DNA from 2 places in the Solibacillus sp. FSL W7-1324 genome. Region 2 is predicted to be linked to the other one. Evidence: riboswitches for the same ligand, from Rfam matches in the RefSeq annotation. Region 2 holds a riboswitch; the other holds the start of a gene.
What was found. A riboswitch is a leader RNA that binds a small molecule or an ion and turns the genes downstream of it on or off. The one in region 2 is predicted to bind FMN.

Region 1 (7,528 bases), 660 kb from region 2:
GAAGGGAAAGTTTGTAAATAATTAATTAGGACCAGGAAAGTATTTCAGCACTTCCTGATGCACTAAGAATATTCTCAGCATAAAGGCAACCCTGACCATGCAGGATTGCCTTTTACACCGCTTGGAATTAACTTTCTGCAAGCAGCACTATTTTCTGAGCTGCATTTTCCACTACTACATCCAGATCTGCATAGCCGTAATAACGTATATACATTACCACCTTACCTTTTGAAGCAACTAATTGCTTCCATTCTTCATCCTCGCGCGTAACAAGATGATCAAAGTCAGGATGTTTCCTTTCGATGAAACTTTCCCTCTCATCCCCATACGTATGCCACTCCATTAAGTCAGACAGCAATGGTTTAGCGAATGCCTGAAATGTTAAATTGTATATTTCAGAAGAAACGCTCGGTGAATAGGTCTCGCTTTCTTCCAACCACATTTCGTCCGTCTCGAACTGTACGGGTGCAAAGATACTCCAATTTGTTGAATAACGGTTTGCCCAACCGAATTCATCTGTATAATATTCATCCCGGTTCAGCTGTGGATTTTGTTCGATATCCGCTGAACGGACAAACGGCAAGTTTTCGTCATTCTTTGGAAGTGTAAAGGTATCCATTTTTTTCAGTTGATAAAATGGCATAATTAAGCCGCATACAAGAATAATCCCTATAAAGACAACCGTCAATACACCATTTTTCCGCAAACTCTTTTTCCATGGAGCGAGATGATTGATGGCTTTGCCTTCATTTAAACTTTTTTTCAATTCTTTAATCGCCAGCATTGCTTTTACCGCATTAATAACATAGTAAATATAGAGGATCGTGATGGTACTTTGCTGAACGACATATCCTTCAACCAACCGTAAAACAGGCGTTCCATCCAAAAACCACATCGCCAAAAGCATACCTAAAATCAGGGCTACTCCCAGAGAAACCCATACTAAATTAAATACGAGTTTTTTATAAAGCCGCTGCAAAGTAAATGCCTGCTCAGCAGGATCTGTATGAATTTCGGGTGCGTTTTTTTCAGCCGGCGAAGAGAAAACATGAAACCACTGATAGCTTGTAACATACTCCCAGCCGTTTTCCTCGTACAGATCTATTTGCTCATATGTAATTAACTTTTTACCTGTCACTTCAATGCGGTATTCGATTCGCTTCGGGTCACCTTTTTTAAAATGGGCTAAATTAGTTCCCATTTTATGAAGGTGGAGTCCTTGTAACGACATGTCCGAAAACCAGCTTTCGTGTTCTCCGATTCGCCAATAGTTGGTTGGTCGGATTTTACGTACCATTTTACCCATCGTTTCCCTCCTCTAATATACTGCTGTCGGAAATTAAAGATTTCAGACGTGCATATTCGTTTCTTAATGCATGCTCGCCATCTTTTGTAATTTCATATATTTTTCTTCGGCCATCATCTTTTGACAAAACAATGAGTCCGTCTTTTTGCATTCTTGACAGGACACCATATAATGTGCCGGGCCCCATTTTCAAACGGCCTTTTGATACTTCTGTAATGGATTGCATTAGCTGATAACCATGGTTTGGACGCATTAATGCCAACAGGACATAATACATTGCTTCCGTCATCGGTCCGCCATTATAAGACATATTCATTCCTCCAACTATTATGTCACGCGATATATCGTATAACATAATAATAATCTACAGGAAATAATTTGTAAACTTGTTATTGAAAGCAAAGAAAAAACCACCCCAAATTTTTGGAGTGGCGTTCAATAATCTTTATTTAAACATTTTATTCAAGTTTGCCATTTCAATTGCAGACATTGCGCTGTCATACCCTTTATTGCCTGCTTTCGTACCAGCACGTTCGATTGCCTGTTCGATATTTTCAGTTGTGACAATGCCGAAAATTACCGGAACGCCTGTGTCCAAGCCTGCTTTTGCAATTCCTTTAGCTGCTTCGTTACATACATAATCATAATGTGTTGTAGACCCACGAATGACTGTACCTAAACCGATAACGGCATCATAGTTATACGTTTCAGCCATTTTTTTTGCTACAAACGGTACTTCAAATGCACCTGGTACCCATGCTGTATCAATGTTTGCTTCATCAACACCATGTCTCTTCAGGCCATCAATTGCTCCGCTTAATAATTTATCATTTATAAATTCATTGAATCGCCCAACGACAATTCCGATTTTCAAATCTGTTCCGACTAATTGTGCTTCAAATGTTTTTCCCATTATAAATTGCTCCTTTTATACCAATACGGTAGTTAATTTTATATATTGAACTAAGTCTTCGATAGTAATAAATTTCAGGTTATGTTTTTGTGCCAGCTTTTTAAGCTGCGGCATGCGTGCCATTGAACCATCTTCGTTCATAATTTCACAGATGACCGCGACTTCATTTGAACCGCATAGCTTCGCCAGATCGACGCCTGCTTCCGTATGTCCTGGACGCTCCACCACGCCTCCCTGTTTTGCAATGAGGGGGAAAACATGGCCCGGACGGTGAAAATGCTCCGGTTTTGTTTGAGAATCCAGTAATGCTAACATCGTTTTAGAACGGTCAAATGCACTGATACCTGTTGTTGTCTGGATGTGATCGATACTTATCGTAAATGCTGTTTGATATGTATCGGTATTGCTTTGCACCATTGGATTTAGGGAAAGCCTTTCTGCAATAGCAGATGAAATTGGTGTACAAATAAGACCTCTTCCATATAGCGCCATAAAATTAATGTTTTCCGGTGTAGCGAATTCGCCTAACACAAGAAAATCTCCTTCATTTTCACGGTTCTCATCATCTGAGACAATAATAATTTCACCGTTTTTCAATGCCTGAATTGCTTCTTCAATTGTGTTCATTTATTACCACTCCTTTAAAATCCTGTTCGTTGCAAAAAGTCCATTGTAATCGTACTTTCCGTTTGATTTTGTAAATGTTTTTTTACATATTTTCCGATTAGATCTGTTTCAATGTTCACAACATCTCCCGGCTTTTTAAAGCCTAATACAGTCTGCTCAAACGTATGCGGAATTAAGGAAATGGTAATGAATGTGTCCGTCACATCAAAAATGGTAAAACTAGTGCCATCCACTGTAATTGATCCTTTTTTGATACATTCGGCAATTAATTGCTTTTCCATTGCCAGATCAATATAAACTGCATTGGCGACAGGTCTTTTACGCTGAATTGTCGCAGTTCCATCAACATGGCCCGAAACAATATGCCCGCCGAAACGACCGTTCGCCGACATTGCGCGTTCCAGATTGACCGGCATGCCTGCTGCAAGTTGCTGGAGGCTTGTTGCTTTGACAGTTTCTGGCATCACATCCGCAAAAAATACAGTCGCTGTGAATTGTTTCACTGTCAGACAGACACCGTTAACGGCAATGCTGTCCCCAAGTTGGACATCCTCTAAAATTTTGCTTGCGCGAATGGCTAGTTCCATCGCTTGTGTAGACTGGCTGATCGATTCAACCGTTCCAAGTTCTTCAATGATTCCTGTAAACATCCTGCTCACCTCTTTTTAAAATTAAAAAAGAACCCCGATAAAATTTCGGAGTTCGATGAGAGGAAAATTAAGCATCATCAAATAAGCTTTTTGAACGTAATTTTCAAAAAACTGCTGACATTGCTTCCTTCTCCCATCCAGACTATAACTGTCGGCTTTGGACTCGCACCAAATCCTGCACACAAAAAGTGGCTCACGGGCTTAGAGACTGACTCATCACCGTCGATTGGGAATTTCACCCGACCCCGAAGGAAATTATTCTTTTTAATAAAATAAAAAAATCCCGTCACAAGGCGCGACAGGAAAAGTGTATAGCAAAAAATCACATTTTAAAGTAAATTTTTAAAAATGTGTTGCCATTCCTTCTCCCATCCAGACTATAACTGTCGGCTTTGGATTTGCACCAAAATCCTGCACACAAAAAGTGGCTCACGGGCTTAGAGATTAACTCATCACCGTCGATTGGGAATTTCACCCGACCCCGAAGGAAATTATTTTATTTGAAAGTTATTGTAACATAAATATTTTAAAAAGCTAATAGTATTTTTGCACCTACTTACTTTTAGTTTCCCAATCCTTTTATCTCTATCGTAAATGAATTTAAAATTTTGAAACTTTTCCGAGAGGTAATTCGTAGAAGAATATACATAATATTACAAATTATCGAAAGGAGTTATATGTACAACACTGAAAAAATTTCGCTAAATCGTGCTATTGATAAAGCATCCTTCATTTGCTTATTAGCTTGTTTCATGTTTTTAAATTATAAAACATAGTGTCGGATAATCTTCAGTAATATAATTCATTTAACACAAGAAATCAATGTAATGGAGGCTTTTATGGCGAATAATTCACAGTCAAATAAATATTTTATCTTTTTGGAACTACTTTTCTATGCAGTCCTACCTTATGCGATATGGAAGTTTGGGCGGGAGCCATTTGGTGACTATGCCGCGATGCTGCTGTCCACCGTTCCCGGTATAATTTATACAATTTACCGCTTTGCAAAAGATCGGCAGTTTAATGTGACGGGCTTGTTTATTTTAAGCTCGATGCTTATAGGTACTACGGTTGATTTATTGGCAGGCTCAGCGGAGCAAATGATTTGGAATAATGTTTATTTAGGTCTTTTTTACACATTTATCTATGGAATATTATTTATCATTAAAAAGCCTTTTCCTTTGTATGTTGCAATTGATTTTGCCTACTTGCAAGGCTATGCAAGAAAGGACAGCAAAAATTTATTTTTCCAAAAAGGAATTTTCGGATGGTTTCAGCTGATTCAGGTTGTGTTCATAATTCGAGGGCTCGTTATGGCAGGAATTACGGTCTTTCTGCTACGGAAATACGGAATTGACAGCTATGGGGATATGCTGATTTATAAACGAGTGGCAAGTTGGGTATTTTCAGGAATTGTCATGGGGATGTTCTTTTATATTAATGTAATTGTGCAAAAATACACGTATCGAATGCAGGAAAAGCAGGAAGAGAAGCTGACAGAACAAGATGTTGTTGCCGAGTAATTAATTTCGAAAGGATGATAGAGATGACATCGATCGCCAAAGTAAATGAATGCCCTAAATGTGGCGGTACGGAGTTAGGTAGAGGAAAACATAGCGGGTACAGTGTGATGTCACCTGTTAATAAATTAAGTTTAGGATGCAATATTGAATATATTATTTGTACGGATTGCGGTTTTATTATTGAGGGCTATGTTGTAAAGCCTGAGAAATTTAAAGGGACTTTTTAAATAGAATTGGATAAAAGTGCGAACTGTTGTATAACCGGCATTTCGCACTTTTTTGGTGCCAGTTTTTATTAGAAGAAATTGATTTATTTTAGCCCTTATGCAGGTGATTTTAGAAGAGTTGGCGTACTTTTTAGTGAACAGGAACTGATTTTAGCATATCCCGCAACTATATTAGAAATTCCGTAATTTATTAGAAAATCTGCGGGTTTATTAGCACATTTAACATTTTATTAGAACACTTCCCACTCATCAAAAAAACTTGCGTTAAAAGCTACAGCACTTTTTCCGCAAGTTAATCTATCATTTCACTATTATTTTAAACGTTCATCAATGAGTGCTTCTATATCACTCGCAATCGTTTCATATGGAACACCATCTTCTCCAGTACCATAACCTGAATAGTTTTTCACGGCGATTCCTTTTTCATCCACGAGGAAAAATGTATCGGCGTGGATAACTTGGGAATTCCCTTCAATTGCCTGGACAGGAGTTTTAAATGAGTTTCTGCCAAATTGCTCGATAAATTTTTGATCGTATCCTGTCAGCATATGCCATTTTGATTCGTCTACCGGTTTATGGCGCGATAAATATTCTGTCAGACGCTCCGGTGTATCGTAGTCCGGGTCTACTGAAAACGCGACAATTTTATAATTTTCCAGACCTTTTTTTTCCAGGTGGTCCTGCACCCGGGTCATATTCATCGTCATAGGCGAGCAAATCGTTGTACAGCTTGTAAACATGAACATCGCCAGCCATGGTTCCCCTTTTAGACTTTCCAGTGTTACCTCATCATTCCGGTGATCGGTCATCGTAAACCCGCTAATTTCAAAGTTTGTCGTCGGTTTAAACTGATAATTGCTGCAAGCTGTGAGAACGGTTGCTGCCAAGAGCATAAGTGCGAATACTATTTTTTTCGTTTTCATTTCTCTCTCTCCACTCTTTGAACATTACTCTCATCTTACCCAATATTTAGTATATTCTCAATAGTTATTGAAGGAATGGTTGTGTGTCAACATTGTGAAGAACTTTTTAAGCTCTGTCTGCAGGATGATGTAATGATACAAGTGCGGTATGAATCGCTTCAAGCTTTGTTTCTATCCGATACAGTAAATAAAATGATATAAAGATCGGAAATGTTACTTCCTGAAGAATCGCTATCCACTGCTCCATTAATATCCCCTCCTTACATTTGAAAAGCCGGTAAAGCATTACACTTCACCGGCCCGCCCTTGCTATTAGCTGTTCAGTTCGATCGCTGTAACATTACGTTCAACGATGCGCGCTGATTTTTTCACATTAAACAAAAATCCATCCTTCGAAAATACCGCCTGATCAATAATCGTCTGCATCGCAGCGTTCACTTCAGCCTCCGTTAGATTTGGCTTCGGGTCATTAATATTGATCGTCATCGTATTTCCTGCAATATTGGCAAATGTTAATTGTAGAACTTGTGCCATACGCTCACCTCCTTTACTTCGTTAATCTTAATTAGTCTGTAATAATATCTTTTTGCGTTTTCACAGATTCGATAAAATCGTAATCTGTTAAGCCGACGATTGTTGTAGCAACTGTGTAAAGCTGTTGTGCAGTTGCATTTCTTTCCAGGTTACGGAATGTGGAACTTTTAATAATCGGCTCGTTAAATTCATCAAGGCCTGTCTGATAGTATACTGTTAACGTTGCAGTTAAAAATCCGAATTCGTTCATGTTTATCACCTCCTTGCCCTATATATGTCATGTTTTACAGAAAAAAGGGACAAGGACGATGAAAAATTTTACAAAACCTTATATAATAGACATTAATGAGGTATATCACCATTAGTTTAGTAGAAAGAATTTCTTAGACAATATTTAGTAGTGAGGTGAACATTGTGGGCTTAGATGGCTGGTTTTTATGGTTTATTTTATTTTGGGTTGTAGTATTGGTTTCGCTTATGGGGATTGGCGGCTTTTTTATGTTCCGCAAGTTTTTGAAGGCTCTGCCGAAACAGGATGGTAAATCGGATCTAGATTGGCAAAACATATACTTAGATAAAACGATTCACCTTTGGGGTGAAGATGAAAAACAATTACTTACCGAGCTTGTCAGTCCTGTACCAGAGCTATTCCGCCAAGTTGCGAAAGAAAAGATCGCCGGTAAAATCGGTGAAATCGCATTGAATGAGCGTGCCTCTAAAATCGACCTGGACTTAATTATTCGCGGCTATATTATTGCTTCACCAAAACGCGACCATAAGTTTTTACGTAAAAAACTTACTGAAATGAAGATTGATACGACGAAT
Region 2 (7,528 bases):
AAAATTCAAATCAAGGATACGGGGCAGGGCATTCCGCAAGATGATTTACCGTATGTATTCGAACGATTTTATAAAGCGGATAAAGCACGTACACGTTCAAAAGGCGGAACAGGCTTAGGTTTGGCCATTACAAAAAACATTGTGGAAGCGCATAACGGCAGAATATTGGTTGATAGCGTGGAACAGCAAGGAACAACCTTTACATTTTACTTGCCATTACCTTGATAAAAATAGGGTAATGGAATTATGTTAGTCTTAAAAAGTTTATCATTTTGAATTGTTCAAAGTGATAAACTTTTCTTTTTAACTGACTAGATCGTTTGGAAGCGGATGATTAGTTGTAACTTTTTTGATTCGAAAACGACAAATTACGTGAATGGAGGTGGGATGGGTGCAGCAATCCATTTTCCATCGATTATACGATACGTATCATCAGGATGTTTTTAATTTCTTATTTTACTTAGTAAAAAACCGTTCCGCAGCTGAGGATCTTGCCCATGAAGTATACGTTCGTGTATTGAAATCATACGACCGTTTCGAAGGGAAAAGCTCGGAAAAGACTTGGCTGTTTTCTATAGCGAAAAATGTGGCGATCGACTATTTCAGAAAAAAGCAAGTTCGTGATAAGCATGCATTTACAGCGTTTGATTGGGAGACAGAGCAACTTGTAAGCCCGGTCCCTTCACCTGAACAATTTACCGAATTAAATGATCAGCTCCATCAATTACTGGTAGCGTTGGAGGAATGTTCAGGTGATCAGAAAATGGTTATTATCATGCGGTTCATTCAGGAACTTTCAATTCAGGAAACAGCGGAAATATTAGGGTGGACGACCGGAAAGGTTAAGACGACACAGCACCGTGCTTTAAAGAATTTGCGGCTGTTATTGGAAGCGCAAGAAGGAAGGGAGGCGAATCCATTATGAAAAAGGAGCATTGGGATGAAAAAGAGATTGAGCTTTTTCTGAAAAAAGCACCGAAAGTAACCGATCATCGTTCAAAAGATGAGGTATTCAATCGTTTAATGGATGAAGGAGCATTTAATGAAGATCCGCCTCAACTGCAGCCAAACAATCAAAAAGGTATTCGATGGGCACCATTGTTCGTTTCCATTGCATCCATATTTATTATTGTTTTGATCAGTGCGCAATTTATAGGTAATAATGAGTCGGTTTCTATGCAAAATGAAACATTCGATCTTGCCGATCCGGAAACCGAAGAGAATATGACAATGAGCGCAAAAGAAGATGCATCTACCCAAACTGAACGCTCAATGATTAATAGTTTCTCAACGGAAGCACAGCCAGAGCGGACTTTAGTTTATGAAAACGAGCTGGAGGGCAACACATTATTTACAATTGGTCTTGCAGGGGACGATGCGGAAAGTGTACCTGTAAGCATATTGATTCCAAATGAAGTTGTTGCTGAAAAAACGGGTAAAGAGAATCCGACGTTGCTGGAACTTTATAACACATTCAGTCCTCTGCTTGATGAACAGTCAATGGGCTTTAATGAATACCATCCGTATAAAGGGGAATTGCGTGAGGAAGGGGATAAGCTTGTCCATATGTTGCCGGAAGATCACCAATATGATGCGGGAACAGCGTCCTTATCGAATTATCTAGGGTCCCTTATTGATACTTTCAGTGATGCATATACGGAAGTGGAAATAGAAAATATGGCCGGAACACCAATTTACTTTGACCATATTGGTGATGTTAATGAGCCGTTTTTATTAAATGACGAGAATGCTCAATATAATTATTTTATGTATCAGATGCGGAATGGCGCGGTATATTTAAGTCCGAATTTCCGAATGAGCTTTACAGATGTGCAAGAAGCGATCAAAAATATGACGGTGGAAGCAAATGATATATACAGAACGGTCATCTTGCCTGGTGTTTATTTAAAAGTTGAAGAAGCAGATGCAATCGTTACGATCACATTCGAAGAACCTTTAAACCTGGAGAATTATGAACCTGCTCAAGCAATGCGAATGATTGAAGGATTAATCATGACAGCGGCAAGTTTTGATAAACAGGTAAAGTTTGAAAATATCGTACAGGAACAATGGGGCGGTTTTGACTTCTCAAAACCAGTAGAGAAGCCGGTTGCGGCAAACCGTATCCATTATGAATTTCAATAATTCAAATAATTTTACTAGGAATTGTAAGCAATGGGCTTTACAATTCCTTTTTTTTATATATAATAATAGTTATAGCAAGGTAATTGCTACATAATTTCATATTGATTCATCTTCGGGGCAGGGTGTAACTCCCGACCGGCGGTAATAAAAGTTGTAACCTCTGACCATTTACTTGGAGGAAGTTATGTCAAACTTTTCGAGCCCGCGAGCCACTTTTTGTGTGCAGGATTTGGTGCAATTCCAAAGCCGACAGTATAGTCTGGATGGGAGAAGGTGAAGGTACGGTCGTCATTTTTTGAAAATGCCGTGCTTTGCAGTATTTATTTCTAATTCCTTATTTGTTAACGGAATATTTTTCGTATACCAAAAAACAGGAATGGCTGCAGATGCACAGATGGACCCTTTATTTAAGTGTGCCTATTTCTCCCTTATGCTCTAGTTTAGCATAAGGGTTTTTTCATGAAATGATTTGATACGTCCTTTCTTCTTGCGAGATGGAATCAGCAAAGAGGAGAGATTTATATGCAAAAAAGAAGTTTAAAGTTACGATCATTCGTAACAATCGCAATGCTAAGTGGGGTTTCATTTGTACTAATGTTGTTAAACTTCCCACTACCATGGTTCCCGGTATTCTTACAAATTGATTTCAGTGATGTGCCAGCATTGATTGCGGCAATTACGATGGGACCTGTTGCAGGTATCCTAGTTGAACTTGTTAAAAATGTGCTTGACTGGATTTACACAGGGGCTCCTGAAGGAATTCCGGTAGGTCATATGGCAAACTTCGCTACAGGTGTATTATTCATTTTACCAGCTTACTATATTTATAAAAAATTCCCTTCTGCAAAAGGGTTAATGACAGGCTTAGTTGTTTCTACAGTTGTAATGTCACTTGGAATGGCGGCATTAAACTATGTGGCGTTCTTACCGCTGTACACGTACTTACTAGGCTTCGAATATAATATGTACGAAACGATCGTGTTAGGTATTTTACCGTTTAATATTGTTAAAGGGATTATGATGTTTGTAGTTGTGACGATGCTTTACCGTACAATGCGTGTATGGATTGAAAATCAGCGCAGACAATATTTAGCTTAATTAAATAATAAATTATGGAGCGATGTCGTAAAAGTGTTAACTTTATGACATCGCTCCTTTTATATTTACTATTACTATTGTCATTCTGTTATAGTGCTGATATGATATGGTACATTGTTAAGAAAATTTGGACGTTTCATTATAACACCATGAAATGACATCTTAGGAGAGAATATGATGGACAAAAAAATACCATTTTCAACCTATGCAGTAATCGGAACGATGCTGTTTGGTATGTTTTTTGGAGCGGGAAATTTAATATTTCCGATTCAAATGGGGCAATTGGCAGGAACGAATTATTGGTTTGCGCTAATTGGCTTTTTAGTTACGGCAATTGGTTTGCCGTTTTTAGGAATTCTGGCAATCGGATTGTCGGGAAGTAATGGATTGCGTGATTTGGCAAGTAAAGTACATCCGGTGTTTGGATTGTTTTTTGCATTGGCTTTATATTTAACGATCGGACCGTTTTTTGCAATTCCGCGTACAGCAACAGTACCGTTTGTTGTTGGATTTGAACCGTTTATCGATCCTTCACAAGCGACATTGTGGCTTGCGGTATTCAGCTTTATATTCTTCGCGATTGTTTTTTACTTTTCGTTAAATCCGGCGAAAATAATGGACATTATAGGGAAGTACTTAACACCGGCATTTTTAATCTTTTTATTTGTATTAATCGGAATTAGTCTGTTTTCACCGATGGGTAAATTCGTGGAACCTGCCGGAGCCTATATTAACGAGGCGTTTATGACTGGTTTCAAAGAAGGTTATAACACAATGGATGCACTTGCTTCACTTGCGTTCGGTATTGTAGTCATCCATGCGATAAAGCGTACTGGTATTACAGATAAAAAAGAAATTGCAAAAGCGACTTGGAAATCGGGTATTTTTGCAATGGCATTAATGATGCTAATATACGGTCTGATTGCTTACATGGGAGCATCAAGTGTGACCGCAATTGGTACATTTGAAAATGGCGGGCAAATTTTTGCGGCTGTTGCTGATCATTACTTCGGCTCATACGGTGCGATTTTGTTGGCAATTATTATTGTACTTGCCTGTTTGAAAACGAGTATTGGGCTCATCACTTCGTGTAGTGAATTTTTCCATGAAGTGTTTCCGAAGGTCAGCTACAAAACATTTGTAGTGGTGCTATGTGTTGTATCGTTTATCATTGCGAACTTTGGGTTAACGAATATTATTACATATGCAATTCCTGTATTGATGTTCCTTTATCCACTGGCGATAGTGTTGATCATATTGGCGCTTGCAGGACCACTATTCCATTATAAAAAGCCTGTATTTGCGGGAGCCATTTTACTCGTATTCTTTATTAGTATAATTGATGGATACAATGCATTGATCGGTAGTGTACCGGCATTTGAAGTAAGTTTGTTGTCATCTATTTCAACGATTTATGCGGACTACTTGCCGCTTTATTCAATTGGCTTAGGATGGATTGTACCGGCTGTAGTTGGGGCGGTTATCGGATTATGTATTCCGAATCGCAGCGGTGAAGTAAATACGAATTAAAAAATGGGTGTGTAAGAGGAAAAATTTCCTTTTACACACCCGTTTTCTGTTTTAGTGGATATTTTGCTTTTTGAAGTTTCCGCCTTTAACTTCGACTACTTCGTACACCGTCACAAAGGCATTCGGATCGATTTCACGAATGATTCCTTTTATTTTGCTTTCCTCCATTCGGTTAATTACGCAAGTGATTTCTTGGAACTCCTGATGCGAGTAAGCACCGTATACCGTATTGAATGTGGCGCTTCGTCCTAAGCGGTCCCGGATCGTTTCGACCATTTTAAGTGGCTCGTTCGTAATAATTTTGTATGTTTTAGAGCCGCTTAGTCCTTCTTCTACAATTATGATAACTTTCGATGCAATATAGTACGCAATTGCTGATAGCAAGGCACCTTTGAATCCGAAAACAAACGAAACGATAATGAAAACGAAAAAGTTTAAAAATAGAATGAGATCACTTGTACCAAAAGGGAGTTTTCTGGAAAGTAACACAGCAAGCATGTCTATCCCGTCGAGAGCCCCACCATTGCGGAGTGCTAAACCCATACCGATACCTAAAATGATCCCCCCTACAACTGTAATAAGCAATGCATCACCAGTAATGATTGTTGGTACATGGTGCATAAGCGAAGTACCGATTGCTAATGATGCAATCCCGATAACAGAATTGATAGCAAATGTTTTTCCGATTTGTTTATATCCTAAATAAATAAACGGGATGTTTAGTAAGGCGATCAGCAGGCCTAATGATATTGGCGTTAGCTGAGAAATAACGATACTAATCCCCGTGATTCCGCCATCCGATACGTTATTTGGTATTAATACCGCTTCTAATCCATAAGCGGCGATTAAACCGCCAATAATAACAATGATTTTTTGTCCGATTGACTTTGCGATGTCTTGCTTCGACATAAAATTCCCCCTCAATTTGCATGGTAATAATTATACATGAATTTTAGCTCGATTACTTTTCAGCGGGTAAATTAACCGATTATTTTGCAAAAAAAGTTAAATAAGAAACTAAGTGAGTTTTTGGTATTGGAATTTTACGTCATTTCATTATAAATTATGTCCAGAAAGTTGACATGGATTAAAAAACCAATACAGGAAATGTTCGAATAATGCGATTAAATTGTTCTAAAAATCATATGTTAGTTTTTATAACATTAGATTGACAATGGATGTTACATTGGTTTAAAGTAAATGGTAAGAAGAGGGAGGCGAGATGATGAGTCGAGAGTTTCGAAGAGCGATGCCGTTACTGCCGATTAGCATGGTGATGCAGTTAACAGAATTAACGGCTAGACAAATTCGTTATTATGAAGAACATGAATTAATCGTCCCTGCCAGATCAGAAGGGAATCGTAGGATGTTTTCTCTTGATGATATTGATGCATTACTGGAAATAAGAGAGCTACTCGACCAGGGCATTAATATGGCGGGTGTCAAAAAGGTATTTGCAATGAGGTCAAAAGAGTATGTAAAGAAACCTGACGTAGTACGCGTAACAGATACAGAATTGCGTACGATTTTACGAGAAGAAATGCTGCAAGCACAGCGCATGCAAAAGACATCACTACGTCAAGGCGATTTATCGCGTTTCTTTCAATATAAAACTGAGTAGGACCAATTAAAAAGGAGAGTGTTGAAGTATGGCAAATGTAACGGTGAATGGAACAAGCAAAGCGACGAAAGAAAGCATTAAAAAGATTGTGGCAGATAAAAATGTAAAGTTTATTCGTCTACAATTTACTGATATTTTAGGAACAATCAAAAACGTGGAAATTCCGGTAAGTCAATTAGATAAAGCGCTGGATAACAAAATGATGTTTGACGGTTCTTCAATTGAAGGTTTCGTACGTATTGAAGAATCTGACATGTATTTGCGTCCGGATTTAGATACCTTCATGATTTTCCCATGGACTGCGGAAAAAGGAAAAGTTGCACGTTTAATTTGTGACATCGCACGTCCGGACGGCTCTCCTTTTGAAGGGGATCCTCGCTCAAACTTAAAAAGAATGTTAAAAGAAATGGAAGACTTAGGTTTTACTAGCTTTAACTTAGGACCTGAGCCAGAATTCTTCTTATTTAAATTAGATGAAAAAGGCAATCCGACATTGGAATTAAATGATGATGGTGGCTACTTCGACTTGGCACCAACGGATTTAGGGGAAAACTGCCGCCGCGATATCGTATTGGAACTTGAGGAAATGGGCTTTGAAATTGAAGCATCACACCATGAAGTAGCTCCAGGTCAACACGAAATCGACTTCAAATATGCCAACGCAGTGGAAGCGTGCGATAATATTCAAACGTTCAAGTTAGTAGTAAAAACAATTGCGCGTAAACATGGCTTACATGCAACATTTATGCCAAAACCATTATTCGGTGTGAACGGTTCAGGAATGCACTTCAACTTATCTTTATTCCAAGGAAGTAAAAATGCATTCTGGGATGAAGGGGAAGACTTACAGTTATCAAAAACAGCGAAACATTTCTTAGCAGGCGTATTAAAACACGTTCAAGGATTTACAGCGGTGACAAATCCGACGATTAATTCATACAAACGTTTAGTACCTGGCTATGAAGCACCTTGTTATGTAGCATGGTCACCAAAAAACCGTTCACCATTAGTACGTATCCCGGAATCTCGTGGTCTATCAACTCGTATTGAATTACGTTCAGTTGACCCGTCTGCAAACCCGTACTTAGCGATGGCTGTTATTTTGGCTGCAGGATTGGATGGCGTGAAAAATGA

Region 1: linked by a shared signal. The riboswitch ahead of ribE (riboflavin synthase) and the one ahead of MKY71_RS05995 (ECF transporter S component) in region 2 are both predicted to bind FMN.

What each region holds. Positions count from the first base shown of each region.
Region 1 covers NZ_JBBOYH010000001.1:1,916,447-1,923,974, forward strand. The annotation lists gene MKY71_RS09260 (DUF2812 domain-containing protein) at 128-1,306, opposite strand; gene MKY71_RS09265 (PadR family transcriptional regulator) at 1,299-1,616, opposite strand; gene ribH (6,7-dimethyl-8-ribityllumazine synthase) at 1,752-2,219, opposite strand; partial or broken gene ribB (3,4-dihydroxy-2-butanone-4-phosphate synthase) at 2,238-2,846, opposite strand; gene ribE (riboflavin synthase) at 2,861-3,496, opposite strand; FMN riboswitch at 3,618-3,753, opposite strand; FMN riboswitch at 3,853-3,989, opposite strand; gene MKY71_RS09285 (VC0807 family protein) at 4,336-5,019, shown strand; gene MKY71_RS09290 (transcription initiation factor TFIIIB) at 5,043-5,246, shown strand; gene MKY71_RS09295 (SCO family protein) at 5,558-6,169, opposite strand; gene MKY71_RS09300 (YvrJ family protein) at 6,276-6,416, opposite strand; gene MKY71_RS09305 (DUF2922 domain-containing protein) at 6,482-6,703, opposite strand; gene MKY71_RS09310 (DUF1659 domain-containing protein) at 6,735-6,953, opposite strand; gene MKY71_RS09315 (DUF2621 domain-containing protein) at 7,118-7,528, shown strand, end outside.
Region 2 covers NZ_JBBOYH010000001.1:1,251,607-1,259,134, forward strand. The annotation lists gene MKY71_RS05980 (ATP-binding protein) at 1-225, shown strand, start outside; gene MKY71_RS05985 (RNA polymerase sigma factor SigX) at 392-925, shown strand; gene MKY71_RS05990 (hypothetical protein) at 922-2,145, shown strand; FMN riboswitch at 2,250-2,424, shown strand; gene MKY71_RS05995 (ECF transporter S component) at 2,668-3,243, shown strand; gene brnQ (branched-chain amino acid transport system II carrier protein) at 3,421-4,773, shown strand; gene MKY71_RS06005 (YitT family protein) at 4,825-5,682, opposite strand; gene MKY71_RS06010 (MerR family transcriptional regulator) at 5,999-6,394, shown strand; gene glnA (type I glutamate--ammonia ligase) at 6,423-7,528, shown strand, end outside.